Regions from separate parts of the Pseudoduganella sp. UC29_71 genome, predicted to be linked through region 2. Evidence: predicted binding sites of a transcription regulator. Region 2 holds the regulator's gene; the other holds the start of a gene.

Region 1 (7,926 bases), 1.2 Mb from region 2:
AGCACGTCTTTTTCAATGTCGAAGCGGATGGTGCCGGCAATGGCGTAGGCCACCACCAGCGGCGGCGAAGCCAGGAAAGCCTGCTTGGCGTACGGGTGGATGCGGCCATCGAAGTTGCGGTTGCCCGACAGGACGGCGGTGGCGTACAGGTCGCGGTCGATGACCTCCTTCTGGATCGCCGGGTCCAGCGCGCCGGACATGCCGTTGCAGGTGGTGCAGGCGTAAGCGACCACGCCAAAGCCCAGCTGCTCCAGCTCAGGCATCAGGTGCGCTTCTTCCAGGTATAAGGTGACAGCCTTGGAGCCGGGCGCCAGCGAGCTTTTCACCCATGGCTTGCGGGTCAGGCCCAGCTTGTTGGCGTTACGCGCCAGCAGGCCGGCGGCGATCATGTTGCGCGGGTTGTTGGTGTTGGTACAGCTGGTGATGGCGGCGATGATGACGGCGCCGTCGGGCATCAGGCCCGGCTCGTTTTCCACCACGCCGGAGATGCCGCGCGCGGCCAGCTCGGAAGTGGGCACGCGCTTGTGCGGATTGGACGGGCCGGCGATGTTGCGCACCACGGTGGACAGGTCGAAGCGGATCACGCGCTCGTATTCGGCATGCTTCAGCGTGTCGGCCCACAGGCCGGTTTCCTTGGCGTAGACTTCGACCAGGTCCACCAGCGCGGCGTCGCGGCCGGTCAGCTTCAGGTACTTGATGGTCTGCTCGTCGATGTAGAACATCGCGGCGGTGGAACCGAATTCCGGCGCCATGTTGGAGATGGTGGCGCGGTCGCCCAAGGTCAGGTGCGATGCGCCCTCGCCGAAGAACTCCAGGTAGGACGACACCACTTTTTCCTTGCGCAGGAATTCGGTCAGCGCCAGCACCGTGTCGGTGGCGGTGATGCCAGGCTGCGGCTTGCCGGTCAGCTCCACGCCGATGATGTCCGGCAGGCGCATCCACGAGGCGCGGCCCAGCATCACGCTTTCCGCTTCCAGGCCGCCCACGCCGATGGCGATCACGCCCAGCGCGTCCACCATGGGGGTGTGGGAGTCGGTGCCGACCAGCGTGTCCGGGAAGGCCACGCCGTCCTGCACCTGCACCACCGGCGACATGCGCTCCAGGTTGATCTGGTGCAGGATGCCGTTACCCGGCGGGATCACGTCAACGTTCTTGAACGCCTTCTTGGTCCAGTTGATGAAGTCGAAGCGGTCCTCGTTGCGGCGCTCTTCGATGGCGCGGTTTTTTTCGAAGGCGTCCGGGTCGAAACCGCCGCACTCCACCGCCAGCGAGTGGTCCACCACCAGCTGGGTCGGCACCACGGGATTGACCAGCGCCGGGTCGCCGCCCTGCAGGGCAATGGCGTCGCGCAGGCCGGCCAGGTCCACCAGCGCGGTCTGGCCCAGGATGTCGTGGCACACCACGCGCGCCGGGAACCATGGGAAGTCCAGGTCGCGCTTGCGCTCTATCAGCTGGGACAGCGAAGCGTTCAGCGCGGCCGGGTCGCAGCGGCGCACCAGGTTTTCGGCCAGCACGCGCGAGGTGTAGGGCAGCTTGTCGTATGCGCCGGGAAGGATCGCATCGACGGCGGCGCGCGCGTCGAAGAAATCGAGCTTGGTGCCCGGGAGGGCTTTACGGAATGCGGTGTTCATTATTTACGGTCCTTGATCGGCACGAATTTCAGGTCATCCGGGCCGACGTAGTTCGCACTCGGGCGGATGATCTTGTTGTCAATGCGCTGTTCGATGATGTGCGCAGCCCAGCCGGAAGTGCGCGAGATGACGAACAGCGGCGTGAACATGGCGGTCGGCACGCCCATCATGTGGTACGACACGGCAGAGAACCAGTCCAGGTTGGGGAACATCTTCTTGATTTCCCACATGACCGATTCCAGGCGCTCGGCGATGTCGAACATCTTGGTCGAACCGGCTTCCTCGGACAGCTTGCGCGCCACTTCCTTGATGACCACGTTGCGCGGGTCGGAGATGGTGTAGACAGGGTGGCCGAAACCGATCACCACTTCCTTGTTCTCCACGCGCTTGCGGATGTCCGCTTCGGCTTCGTCGGCGTTTTCGTAGCGCTTCTGGATCTCGAAGGCGAATTCGTTGGCGCCGCCGTGTTTCGGGCCGCGCAGCGCGCCGATGGCGCCGGTGATGGCCGAGTGGATGTCGGAGCCGGTGCCGGCGATGACGCGGCTGGTGAAGGTCGATGCGTTGAACTCGTGCTCCGCGTACAGGATCAGCGATACGTGCATGGCTTTCACCCACGATTCGGAAGGCTTCTCGCCGTGCAGCAGGTGCAGGAAATGGCCGCCGATGGAGTCGTCGTCGGTTTCCACTTCGATGCGCTTGCCATTGTGGCTGAAGTGGTACCAGTACAGCAGCATGGAGCCGAAGGAGGCCATCAGGCGGTCGGCGATGTCGCGCGCGCCGGGCACGTTGTGGTCGTCCTTCTCCGGCAGCACGCAGCCCAGCACGGAGCAGCCGGTGCGCATCACGTCCATCGGGTGGGCCGACGCGGGCAGCGCTTCCAGCGCGGACTTGACCGCCTGCGGCAGGCCGCGCAGCGATCTCAGCTTGGCCTTGTAGCCGCGCAGTTCGGATTCGGTCGGCAGCTTGCCGTGCACCAGCAGGTAGGCGATTTCTTCGAATTCGCTGGTGGTGGCCACGTCCAGGATGTCATAGCCGCGGTAGTGCAGGTCATTGCCGGTTTTGCCGACCGAGCACAGGGCGGTATTGCCGGCGGTGACGCCGGACAGGGCGACGGATTTCTTAGGCTTGAAGGTTGGGGCTTGTTCGGTCATTTGGGGTCTCCTCGGATATCAGCTTATTTTTTCTGGGCGGCGAACAGCGCGTCCAGCTTCTGTTCGAAATCGTGATAGTTGATGCGCTCGTACAGTTCCATGCGGGTCTGCATGGTGTCGAGCACGTTCTGCTGGGTGCCGTCGCGGCGGATCGCGCCGTAGACGTTTTCGGCGGCCTTGTTCATGGCGCGGAAGGCGGACAGCGGGTACAGCACCAGGCCCACGTCGGCGCCGCGCAGCTCGTCGACGGTGAACAACGGGGTCGAACCGAATTCGGTGATGTTGGCCAGGATGGGCACGCCCACCGCCTTGGCGAACTGCTTGTACATGTCCAGCGAGATCATCGCTTCAGGGAAGATCATGTCCGCGCCGGCTTCCACGCAGGCCACGGCACGCTCGATGGCGGCGTCCAGGCCTTCCACGGCCAGCGCGTCGGTGCGCGCCATGATGACGAAGTTCTCATCGGTGCGCGCGTCCACGGCGGCCTTGATGCGGTCCACCATCTCCTGCTTGCTCACGATTTCCTTGCCCGGACGGTGGCCGCAGCGCTTGGCGCCTACCTGGTCTTCAATGTGCATGGCGGCGGCGCCGAACTTGATCATGGACTTGACGGTGCGCGCCACGTTGAAGGCGGAGGCGCCAAAGCCGGTATCGACGTCCACCAGCAGCGGCAGGTCGCACACGTCGGTGATGCGGCGCACGTCGGTCAGCACGTCGTCCAGGTTCGAGATGCCCAGGTCCGGCAAGCCCAGCGAACCGGCAGCGACGCCGCCGCCGGACAGGTAAATCGCCTTGAAGCCGGCGCGCTTGGCCAGCAGGGCGTGGTTGGCGTTGATGGCGCCGACGACCTGCAGCGGGGATTCTTCCTGGACGGCTTTGCGGAACGCGGCGCCTGCGGAGTATTGGCTCATGTGATGCCCTTTCAAGTTAGGTTGCAGCCAGTATTGCAAGGGCCGTGCCAGCTGTGAAACACAGGAAAATCAAGCACTTGCCACTCTGGCGTTGCCTGGAGAATGTTTCATACTGCAACATAATGAAACACTGAAACGCTGATGAACTATAATTGAAACATGCGCCATTCGACACCCCTGCCCTTCGACACCGCCGACAAGCCCGTGATCTGGACGGTGGCAGTGTCGCGCCTGTCGGAACTGTTCCGCGACATCACGCTGGAATACGACGAGCTGGCCACCATCGAACCGATCAACCTCGGCTTTGACGAAGCCGCGCGCCACATCCGCGAACGCATGGCCACCGAGCGCTGCGACGCGGTGATCGCGGCCGGCTCGAACGCGGCGTATCTGAAGGGGCGGCTGTCGGTGCCGGTGGTGATCGCCAAGGCCAGCGGTTTCGATGTGATGCAGGCGCTGGCGCGCGCGCGGCGCGTGTCCGAGCGCATCGGCGTCATCACCTACCAGGACAAGATGACTGAGCTGGCCGAGTTCACCGCCACCTTCGGCTTCGACGTGGCGCAGCGCACCTATGCCACCGAAGAGGATGCGCGCGCCCAGATCAACGACCTGAAAGCCTCCGGCGTGCGCGCCATCGTGGGGGCCGGCCTGATCACCGACCTGGCCGAGGAAGCCGGGCTGACGGCGGTATTCGTCTACTCCGCAGCCTCCATCCGGCGCGCCTTCGACGACGCGCTGGAAATGGCGCGCCTGACGCAGCTCGAATCGAACCGCGCCCGCGCCCGCGTGGGCGTGGTAGCCGACACGCTGCGCGCGCGCCATGGCCTGAACGACTTGCGCGGCGATTCGGCGGCCATGGAGAAGACGCGGCAGGCCGTGGTGCTGTACGCGAAATCGCCCGCCACGGTGCTGATCCAGGGCGAAACCGGCTGCGGCAAGGAACTGGTGGCGCAAGCCATCCACCGCGAAGCGCCGCGCGCGCTGGGGACCAACCGGCCCTTCGTGGCCGTCAATTGCGGCGCCATCGCCGAGTCGCTGCTCGAATCCGAGCTGTTCGGGCACGAGGAAGGCGCGTTCACCGGCGCGCGGCGCGGCGGACATGCAGGGCTGTTCGAAGCGGCCAACCGGGGCACGCTGTTCCTCGATGAAATCGGCGAGATGCCGCTGGCGCTGCAAACGCGCCTGCTGCGGGTGCTGGAAGAACGCGAAGTGGTGCGGGTGGGCGGCACGCGGCCGATCGCCATCAATGTGCGCATCATCAGCGCCACGCACTGCGACCTCGAACAGCGCGTGCGCGAGGGCCGCTTCCGCGCCGACCTGTTTTACCGGCTGGCCGTGCTGCGCCTGGCGCTGCCCCCGCTGCGCGAACGCGGCGAAGACATCGTGCCGCTGGCCGAATGGTCGCTGAAGAATGCGTTGGCGGCGCTGGGCGCGCGGCCGCATGCCAATCTGCACGCCGAGATCACCGCCTGCGCCCCGCTCCTGCTGCGCTACGGCTGGCCGGGCAACGTGCGCGAACTGCGCAATCTGACCGAGCGGCTGGCGCTGTTCCTGGCCGCCGAGCCCCTGCAGGCGCTCACGCCAGGTTTCGTGCTCAGCGTCGCCCCCGAGCTGCAGGCCAGTGCCAGCACAGGGCCGCGAGGCGCCACCGGCGCCCCGCCAGCCGTCGCCGGCGCCCCCCTCCTGCCGTCCACCGCGCCGGGTGGCGCGGACAGCCAGGAAAGCGCCACCGCCGTGCTGGCCCGCTTCGGCGGCCGCCGCGACGCCGCCGCCGACTACCTCGGCATCAGCCGCACCACCCTCTGGCGCCGCCTGCGCGCCGAACAATCCGCCTCCTGAACATAGCAGCCTGAGCCGCATTCGGGGTCAGACCCCGAATGCGGCTCAGGCTGCTGGTGAAGGGCGCGCCACGCTGGCGGGAGCGGCGCTAGAATCACCTCATCAATGGAGGCGTCTATGCGTGAGCAGGTGGAAGCGGAGTCGCTGAAGGAGCAGATGGGTCGCATCATCGAGGAGGCGCGCATGCTGCTGCCGGGTATCCAGGCGCTGTTCGGATTTCAGACCATAGCCGTGTTCAACGAGCCGTTCAAGAAGCTGCCCATGCTGGTGCAGGATTGCCACGTGGCGGCGTTGGCCCTGGTGGTGGTGGCGATTGCGCTGGTGATGCTGCCGGCCGCGTATCACCGGCAGGCCGAGCCTTTTCATATTTCACGGCGCGCCACATCGCTGTCGTCGCGCTGCATCTGCTACGCGCTGGCGCCGCTGGCGGCCGCCATTTCGCTGGACGTGTTCGTGGTGCTGCAGATGGTGACCGGCGATACCACTGTGGCCGCCATCGGCGGCGGCAGCGCCTTCGTGCTGCTGATCAGCGTTTGGTTTGCGTACCCGCAGCTGATGCGGCGCAAATTGAGCCGCATCAGTTGAGTCGCATCAGCTGAGCCGCCGGATTACTTGCTCTTGTCCGGGAAGGCGGGGTGCACCGGCCGCACCGGCGGGTTCTTCGCCAGTTCTGCCTTGATCACGTCGATCGCTTTCTCCAGCTGCGGGTCGCGGCCGGCGATCACCAGCGCCGGGGTTTGCTCGACCTCGATGTCCGGCGCCACGCCTTCGTTCTCCACGCCCCAGCCGCCGTCGCGCGTCCAGAACGCCAGGTTGGGCGCCATGATGAAGCCGCCGTCCATCAGCACCGGGAAGCCGAGGATGCCGACCAGCCCGCCCCAGGTGCGCTTGCCGATCAGGGGTCCCATCTGGTTCTTGCGGAACATCCACGGCAACAGGTCGCCGCCGGAGCCGGCCGTCTCGTCGATCAGCATGGCGCGCGGCCCCTGGATGGAGGCGGACGGCGTTTTCATGTCGGCGCCGTAGCGCATGGTCCACCAGGCGATTTCCTTCTTCTGCAGGATCTCGATGTAGTAGTCCGCCACGCTGCCGCCGCCGTTGAAGCGTTCGTCGATGATGACGGCGTCCTTGTCGGCCTGTGGGAAGAAGTAGCGCTTGAAGTAGGTGTGGCCCAGGCTCGCGGTGTTGGGCACGTAGACGTAGGCCACGCGGCCGTTGGTGGCGGCGTGCACCTTGCGGATGTTCCCTTCCACCCAGTCGCGGTTGCGCAGCGCGTCCTCGCTGGCCACCGGCACCACGGTGATAGTGCGCGACTTGCTGCCGTCCGGGTTGGGGCCAACGGTGATGTCGATGGCCTTGTTGGCGGTATTCTCGAAAGCGCTGTACAGATTGGTGGGCGGCAGCAGCGGACGGCTTTCCACCGCCAGCAGGTATTCGCCCGCCTTCACGTTCAGCCCCGGCTCGGTGAGCGGCGCGCGCAGCGTGGGGTTCCAGTTCAGGCCTCCGTACACTTTCTTGAAGCGGTAGCGGCCGTTGGCGATCTCGTAGTCCGCGCCCAGCAGGCCGCCCGGCACGGCGCGGCTTTCGATGAAGTTGTCGCCGCCGCCGCCGCGATGGTGGCCCACCGCCAGTTCGCTGCACATCCACTGGATCAGGCGGTTCAGGTCCGCGCGGCTGGACAGTTCGGGCAGGAAGGCGGCGTATTTGGCGCGCATCTTGTTCCAGTCCACGCCGTGCATGCCAGGATCGTAGAAGAAGTCGCGGTTGATGCGCCAGGCTTCGTTGAAGATCTGCTCCCATTCGGCGCGCGGCACCGCCTTCACCTCGATGTTGTCGACCTTGATGCGGCCTTCGCCGGCGGGCAGCATCTTGCCGGTGGCCGAGCCCATCACCCAGTTGTCCTTCAGCTTGTAGAGCAGTTTCTTGCCGTCGGCCGAGATGTCGTAGCCGTCCACTTCGGCCACCAGGGTTTCGGCCTTGCGGTCTTTCAGGTCGAAGCGCTGCACGGCCTTTTTGCCGTCCGCTTCGCGCGTGAAGAAGATCTGGCCGGCGGCGCCGGCTTCCAGGTCGCTAATCTGCGCGGCGGGCACCGGCAGGTCGATGATGCGCGTTTCGATGCCGTCGAAGTCGATGCTGATGGGCGGCACCACGGTCAGCGCCACCTTGGGGTCGTCGCGGCCGGTTTTCGGATCGACCTTGGGCGTCTCGGCCGTTTCGGTTTCGGACTTGGCCTTGGCGATTTCCTTCTTCTCGGGTTCTTTTTCCTTGGGCGCGGCCGTGCCCTTCTCTTCGTCGCTCTCCTTGATCAGCGGCGAAGGCAGGTCGCGCCGCAGCACCGCCATCCAGATGGTGCGCGTGACGAGGTTGTCCTCGTTCTGCTGCGAGAACCAGTTG
Region 2 (7,926 bases):
ACTTCGACGACCTGCCGGTGGAGGAAGTGTTCATCTCCCACCTGCTCAAGTCGAACTGCCTGGTCACCGGCCAGCCCGACTGGGGCAGCGTGCAGATCAGCTACGCCGGCCCGCAAATCGACCAGGAAAGCCTGCTGCGCTACCTCATCGGTTTCCGCGAGCACAATGAATTCCACGAGCAGTGCGTGGAACGCATCTTTACCGACATTCTCCGCCATTGCAAACCGACCCAGTTGGCCGTATATGCCAGGTATACGCGGCGCGGCGGGCTGGACATCAACCCCTGGCGCGCCAACTACAGTACCGGCACCAAGCCATCCAATCTGCGCAATGCCCGTCAGTAACATGCAGCAGCTTCGCGGGCCATGTGCGGAATCACGTATCACTTGGCCCGGATTTGTCTTACAATGAATCAATAAAGGTTGCGCTTTTCAAAGCATCAGCCGATATCCGTAAAAGACATTCAAAAATCGGCGAATCCGCGTAGTCCCTGACAAAAAACTGGCATTTGTCTTGTATTCGACGCGGAAATAGCTAATATCTCTGCCAGTGCTTATTTAACAACGCTACGGCCTGCCCCAAGCGGACTGCGGCGGATTGCGGAGCCAGCCATGGCGCATGCGAATTCAAGTTACACGGCAAAAAAACAAGCCTATAATTCTGCTCGCAAGCCACATTTGTGCGCCGCACCATTCCACGTCGCGTTATGAACAACCTGAGCAAAATCCTATCCCTCGAAAACGTCCAGCTCGATCTGGAAGTTTCCAGTAAAAAGCGCGCTTTCGAGCAAGCCGGCCTGATTTTTGAGAACAACTGCGGTATCGCCCGCTCCACCGTGTCGGACAACCTGTTCGCGCGCGAGCGCCTGGGCTCCACGGGCCTGGGCCACGGCGTGGCCGTGCCGCACGGGCGCATCAAGGGCATGAAGAGCCTGAAGTCGCCGCTGGCGGCCTTCGTGCGCCTGGCCGAGCCGATTCCGTTCGAGTCGCCGGACGGCAAGCCGGTCAGCCTGCTGTTCTTCCTGCTGATTCCGGACCACGTGACGCAGCAGCATCTGGAAATCCTGTCGGAGATCGCCGAAATGTTCTCGGACGACGGCTTCCGCATCGCGCTGGCCAGCGATCCGGACCCGCAGTCGGTGTACAGCCGCATCGTGAATTGGCAACCCAGCTTGCAAGCTGCAGGTTAAAAGCAGGTTACACTAAGGCGTCTGCCACCCTGAATAGATAAGCCATGCTGCAAACGCCCCTGACGATACAACGCCTGTACGACGATAATCGTGAAACGTTGCAGCTCGGCTGGTTCGCCGGCTTCCCCGGCGGCGAGCGCCTGATCTCGGGCGATGTGGCCTCGGCGGCCGACCAGGTTGGCCACCTGAACACCATCCACCCGGGCCGCATCCAAGTGTTCGGGCACCAGGAAATCAATTACTACCAGCGCCTCAAGTCGCTCACGCGCGCGCACGTCATCAGCGAACTGATCGCTGGCGGCCCGCCTGCGCTGATCATCGCGCAAGGCCTGGAAACGCCGCCCGACATCCTGGCCATCTGCGACGAAAAGAACATTCCGCTGTTTTCCACGCCGCTGCCGGCGGCGCAGGTGATCGACTTCCTGCGCGTGTACCTGTCGAAGAAGCTGGCGCAGCGCATCATCATGCATGGCGTGTTCATGGACGTGCTGGGCGTGGGCGTGCTGATCACCGGCGATTCGGGTCTGGGCAAGTCGGAACTGGGCCTGGAACTGATTTCGCGCTCGCACGGCCTGGTGGCCGACGATGCGGTGGAGTTCGCGCGCATCGCGCCCAATATGATCGAGGGCCGCTGCCCCGCGCTGCTGCAGAACCTGCTGGAAGTGCGCGGGCTGGGGCTGCTGGACATCAAGGCCATCTTTGGCGAGACGGCCGTGCGGCGCAAGATGCGGCTCAAGCTGATCGTGCACCTGGTGCGGCGCTCGGCGCTGGAAGAGGAAGTGGAGCGCCTGCCGTTCCAGTTCCCCACCGAGGACGTGCTGGGGCTGCCGATCCGCAAGGTGGTGATCCCGGTGGCGGCCGGCCGCAACATCGCGGTGCTGCTGGAAGCGGCGGTGCGCAACACTATCCTGCAACTGCGCGGCATCGATACGCTGCAGGAATTCATGGAACGCCAACGGCAGGCCATGAGCGGGGATTAGCCGCAACGCGACGCAGGCACGGCGGGTGACGCTGCGCTAACCCGCCCTACAGCTTTGATATGTTCGCTAACGCACCTATCGCGTAGTCTTGATGTATCATCTTTAGCTATGCGTATCGTTCTCATTACCGGCATCTCCGGCTCCGGAAAATCCGTCGCCCTCAACGTCCTCGAGGACACGGGCTATTATTGCGTGGACAATCTGCCGCCGGCCTTGCTGTCGCAGCTGGTGTCGCAACTGACCGACGAAGGCACGCAAGCGCTGGCCGTGGCGGTCGATGCGCGCAGCGCCGAGTCGCTTACCAGCCTGCCGGACGCCGTGCAGGCCTTGCGCCAGCAGGGCCACGACGTGAAGATCATGTACCTGACGGCGAACACCCATTCGCTGGTGGCGCGCTTCTCGGAGACGCGCCGCAGCCATCCGCTGTCGCACGAACTGAAGCCGGGGCAGAACCCGGCCGCGCGCCGCACGTTGATCGAATGCATTTCGGAGGAACGCGAGCGGCTGTCGGCCATCGAGCAGCTGGGCCACGTGATCGATACGTCGGAACTGAGCGCCAACAAGCTGCGTGCCTGGATCAAGGATCTGGTGCAGAGCGAAAACGCGCCGCTGACGCTGTTCTTTGAATCGTTTGCCTTCAAGGTGGGCGTGCCGCTGGATGCGGACTTTGTGTTTGATGTGCGCGCGATCCCGAACCCGTATTACGACCTGGCGCTGCGTCCGATGACGGGCCGCGATGCGCCGGTGATCGCCTTTCTGGATGCGCAGCCGAGCGCGGACGAGATGTTCAAGGACATCCGCGATTTCGTGGCCAAGTGGCTGCCGTCGTTCAAGACCGATAACCGCAGCTACCTGACGGTGGCGGTGGGTTGCACGGGCGGCCAGCACCGCTCGGTGTATATGGCCGAGCGCCTGGCGCGGCATTTCCACCCGACCGAACAGGTTGTCCTGCGCCACCGCGAGCAGTCGTGATCGGCGGGTTACGGCGTTCGCCTAACCCGCCCTACGGTTCGACGGTTTCGACGGTTCGACGGTTCACGTAGGGCGGGTTAGCGCGGGACGCGCGTAACCCACCATCACAGGTGCCGCAGCGGATGCGCGTGCGCCGGCCACGGCGGCGCGAAGAACGCCGCCACCATCTCCGGCGTCACCTCCTCCAGCGTCCCTGGCGACCAATTCGGCGCATTGTCCTTATCGATCACCAGCGCGCGCACGCCTTCCAGCACTTCCCCATGTTCGAAATTGCGCCGCACCAGGTTGCGCTCCATGCGCAGGCAGTCCGCCACGTCCAGCGCGGCGCCGCGCCTCAACAGCTCCAGCGTCACGCACATCATCAGCGGCGAGCGCGTCTGCATGGCCTGCAGCGCCTTCTGCGCAAACACATTCTCGTCACCGGCCAGCGAGGCCATGATGTCCGCCACGCTGTCCAGCGCGAAATGGCGCTCGATGGTGGCGCGCTCGGTCTCCAGCACGCCGGGGCCGGCCCGGAACCGCGCGCTATAGGCTTCAATCGCGTCGCGCAGCTCGCCGCCCGGCACCGCCTCCAGCAAGTCGCGCAGCGCTTCCCAGGCATCGGTCGGCACGTAGTGGTCCGCCAGGCCGACGTAGAGCGCGTCCGCCGCGCCCACGGTCAGGCCGGTCAGGCCCAGGTAGCGCCCCAGGCTGCCGGGCGCGTGCGACAGGAAATGGCTCCCGCCCACGTCCGGGAACAGGCCGATGTTTACTTCCGGCATGGCCATCTTGGTGCGGTCCGTCACAATGCGCACGCCGCAGCCGGGGCCGCCCTGCGAGATGCCCATGCCGCCGCCCATCACCACGCCGTCCATTAATGCGATATACGGTTTAGCGTAATAGTGGATCAGGTGGTTGAGCGCGTATTCTTCGGTGAAGAAATCCTCCAGCAGCGCGCTGCCGCCCTGCGGCGTGGCCGTGCCCACTTCGTGGAAGAAGCGGATGTCGCCGCCGGCGCACAGTGCTTTTTCGCTGCTGCTGCGGATCACCACGGCGGCTACGGCGCTGTCGTTGCGCCAGGCCATCAGTGCGGCCGTCAGGCTGCGCACCATGCCGAGGGAGAGGGAATTGAGCGCCTTGGGGCGGTCGAGGGTGATGAAGCCGGTGCCGTTGGCAACCGTGGTCAGGACGTGCTCGCTCATGCTGGATGTCTCTATGATTGTTAGAGCTCCATTTTAGCGCGGGCGCAAAAAAGGGCGCCAGATGCGCCCTTTGTTGGAGTGCCGGTGACCGTATTATGCGGTGGCGGCGGGTTCGTAAGTGTCGGGGAGGTGTTTGATGGCCGCGTGGCCATGCTCCTGCACTTTCGACTTGTATTTCATGACTTGGCGGTCCAGTTTGTCGACCAGCGTATCGATGGCAGCGTACAGGTCTTGCGACAGGCTTTCCACGTACACGGTCTTGCCGGACATTCGCAGATTGATCTCCGCTTTCTGCCTTTTCTCTTTCTCGGTGAGGTTATCTACAGTCAGGATGACAGCAATATCAATAACTTGATCGAAGTGGCGTTTGACCCGTTCCAGCTTGTTCTGCACGTATTCACGGATGGCGGGGGTCACTTCGAGATGATGTCCACTGATGGTGAGATTCATACACACTCCTAAAGATAAGGGCTCGTACGCTGTCGAATGTTATTGGAGCGCAGGGGAACCCAAGTAAAACTACAAAGCTTTACGCAGACTTACCGGAGGGATTTTCAAGGCTTCGCGATATTTGGCAACAGTCCGTCGCGCAATTACCATGCCCTGTTCACCCAGCATGTCCGCAATCTTACTGTCGGATAAAGGATTTTTCGGGTCTTCAGCTCCTGTCAATTGCACAATCAGCGCCCGTATCGCCGTCGAGGATGCTTCTCCTCCTGCTTCGGTGGCGACGTGACTGCCAAAGAAATATTTCAACTCAAACATCCCATGCGGAGTCAGCATGTATTTCTGAGTTGTTACGCGAGAAATAGTGCTCTCGTGTAGTCCCAGTGTATCAGCAATTTCACGCAACACAAGGGGTCTCATGGCAACCGCGCCATGGCTGAAAAAGTTCTTTTGTCTTTCTACTATCGCTTGTGCGACGCGCAGTATCGTGTCGAAACGCTGGCGCATATTCTTGATCAGCCACTTCGCTTCCTGCAGCTGCGCACCCATCGCGGTTTCGCCTTTGCCCTGCTTGAGCATGTTGGCGTACAGCGCGTTCACGCGCAGGCGCGGCATCACGTCGTTGTTCAGCGTGACCTGCCAGCCATTGCGCGCCTTCTTCACGATCACGTCCGGCACCACGTAGTCGGACACGTCGGAAGCGAACTCGGCGCCCGGATGCGGATTGCACTGGCGGATCACCGCCTGCGCTTCGCGCAAGTCTTCGTCGTCGCAATCGAGGGCTTTTTTCAGCTTGTTGAACTCGCGCTGCGCGAACCAGGCCAGGTGCTTTTCCACGATGCAGACAGCCATGCGGCGCGTCACCAAGGGCACGCCGGGCATGCGCTTGATCTGCAGCGCCAGGCACTCGGAGGCGCTGCGCGCGCCCACGCCGATGGGGTCGAAACTTTGCAGCAGGGTCAGCGCCGTCTGCAGTTCTTCCAGCTCCACGTCCGCCTCTTGCGGCAGGCGCGCGTGGATTTCCTCCAGCGGCTCTTCCAGGTAGCCGTTCTCGTCCAGCGCGTCGATGATCAGTTCCATCAGCACGCGGTCGCGCGGCTCCTGCACGGTCACGCGCATCTGCTCCATCAGGTGTTCGCGCAAGGTGCAGTGGCTCGCTTCGAGCTGCGGGCGCGCATCGTCGTCGTCCGGCGCCTTGCTGCGGCCGGCGTCGCTCCAGTCGGTGTCGGCTTCGGCGCCGCTGGCGCTGTCGCCTTCGCCGGTGGCGCCCTCGAAGGGATCGCCCTCGGCGGCCGGGGCGCTGTCCTGCGCGGGCGCGCCGACCTCGGCCGGAGAAGCGTCCGCGCCGTTAGGCTGGGTCTGGTTGATGGCGCCGTCGCTCAGCAGGCGCAGCGAGCGGTCCAGCGGGTCGTCCAGCCGCTCCAGCAAGGGGTTCTCGCCCAGCAGCTGTTCCAGTTCCTGGTGCAGCTCCAGCGTGGACAACTGCAGCAACCGGATCGATTGCTGCAGCTGCGGCGTCAGCGCCAGGTGCTGAGAGGTGCGGAGTTGCAGTGACTGTTTCATGGCGTCTTACATGCGGAAGTGTTCGCCCAGGTAGACGCGCCGCACCGATTCGTCGGCGATGATGTCGTCCGGACGGCCGGACGCCAGCACGCTGCCCTGGTTGATGATATAGGCGCGGTCGCAGATGCCCAGCGTCTCGCGCACGTTGTGGTCGGTAATCAGCACGCCGATGCCGCGCTCCTTGAGGAAGCGCACGATGCGCTGGATCTCGATCACGGCGATCGGGTCCACGCCGGCGAACGGCTCGTCCAGCAGCACGAAGCGCGGATTGGTGGCCAGCGCGCGCGCGATCTCCACCCGGCGGCGCTCGCCGCCCGACAGCGACAGCGCCTGGTTCTCGCGCAGCTTCTCGATCTGCAGGTCGGCCAGCAGGCGGTCCAGGCGTTCGTCGATCTCGGCCTTGCTCAGCGTTTTGCCGTTGACCTTCTGGATCTCCAGCACGGCGCGGATGTTCTCCTCCACCGTCAGCTTGCGGAACACCGACGCTTCCTGCGGCAGGTAGGACAGGCCCAGCGTGGCGCGCTGGTGTATCGGCATGCTGGACACGTCCACGCCGGCGATATCGATGCTGCCCGCGTCGGACGGCACCAGGCCCACGATCATGTAGAAGGAGGTGGTCTTGCCGGCGCCGTTAGGCCCCAGCAGGCCCACCACTTCGCCGCATTCGACCTGCAGCGACACGTCGTGCACCACCTGGCGCTTGCCGTAGGTTTTCTGCAGGCCGCGCACCACCAGGGTGCTGGTGCAGCCGTCCATGTTCTGCGTTATCTGCGTTGCTTCGGCCATCGTCATTTCCCCGCTGGCGGTTGCTGCGCCGGCGCGTCCGGCGGCGGGCGCTTGGTGGACGGCTGGATCACCATGGTGCCGCGGCCGCCGCCCGGCTTGCTCTCGCCGGTCGCGCTGTTTTTCACGCTGAAGAATTCCTTGCGGCTGTCGTAATAGATGAACTCGCCCTGCACTTCGTCGCTGGGCTTGCTGCCTTCCAGGCGGCGCACCTTGGCCTTGTTGAACAGCTTGACCAGCTCGATCTTGCCGTCGTACTCGATGCGTTCGGCTTCGCCCTCGACCCACTGGTCGCCCTCGCCGTCGCGCTTCTGGCGGAAGGTGGCCGGCGTGCCGGGCACGCTGGTCAGGGTGACGTACTGGTAGCCTTCCGGGTCCTGCGTGACCACCGCTTTCGATGACTTCATCAGCAGCGTGCCGCGCGTGAGGATCACGTTGCCGGTAAAGGTGCGGATCTGCTTCACGTCGTCCACGTCCACCTGGTCGAACTTGATTTCGGTGGGCTTGTAGGAGTCGGCCTTTTCAGCCTGGGCCAGCCCGGCTGCGCACAGCAGCAGGGCCGAGATCAGAATTTTTTTCATCGTTTATCCATTTTCTTGTTTGGTCTTGGCGGGCGCGTTTCGGGGCGGATACACGATCGTGCCGCGGCCCAGCAACTGCACCTGGCGCGTGGCGTTGTTGGCCTTCATGCCGGTGCCGGTCGCCGTGGCGCCGCCCTGCACGATCTGCACCGGCTGGTCGGTTTGCATGCGGTCCTCGTCCGGGTAGACGGTGAGCGCCTGCGTCGTCATCTGCATCGCCGGGCTCTTGC

What was found. Region 2 encodes sigma-54, which starts transcription at its own class of promoters, with help from an activator protein. Its sites were predicted from a motif close to TGGCANGNAANCTGCTTT; they were not measured.
Region 1: a site for sigma-54 is predicted at 3,726-3,743, ahead of prpB (methylisocitrate lyase). Genes of this name have one in related genera too.

What each region holds. Positions count from the first base shown of each region.
Region 1 is NZ_CP170549.1:928,005-935,930, reverse strand. Features, by position in the region: gene acnD (Fe/S-dependent 2-methylisocitrate dehydratase AcnD) at 1-1,631, opposite strand, end outside; gene prpC (2-methylcitrate synthase) at 1,631-2,782, opposite strand; gene prpB (methylisocitrate lyase) at 2,806-3,693, opposite strand; gene prpR (propionate catabolism operon regulatory protein PrpR) at 3,853-5,532, shown strand; gene ACFJI2_RS04140 (DUF6328 family protein) at 5,650-6,117, shown strand; gene ACFJI2_RS04135 (PDZ domain-containing protein) at 6,141-7,926, opposite strand, start outside.
Region 2 is NZ_CP170549.1:6,607,761-6,615,686, reverse strand. Features, by position in the region: gene queF (NADPH-dependent 7-cyano-7-deazaguanine reductase QueF) at 1-344, shown strand, start outside; gene ACFJI2_RS29580 (PTS sugar transporter subunit IIA) at 707-1,189, shown strand; gene hprK (HPr(Ser) kinase/phosphatase) at 1,234-2,169, shown strand; gene rapZ (RNase adapter RapZ) at 2,278-3,141, shown strand; gene ACFJI2_RS29565 (enoyl-CoA hydratase/isomerase family protein) at 3,246-4,322, opposite strand; gene hpf (ribosome hibernation-promoting factor, HPF/YfiA family) at 4,416-4,772, opposite strand; gene ACFJI2_RS29555 (RNA polymerase factor sigma-54) at 4,842-6,332, opposite strand; gene lptB (LPS export ABC transporter ATP-binding protein) at 6,339-7,118, opposite strand; gene lptA (lipopolysaccharide transport periplasmic protein LptA) at 7,121-7,696, opposite strand; gene lptC (LPS export ABC transporter periplasmic protein LptC) at 7,700-7,926, opposite strand, start outside.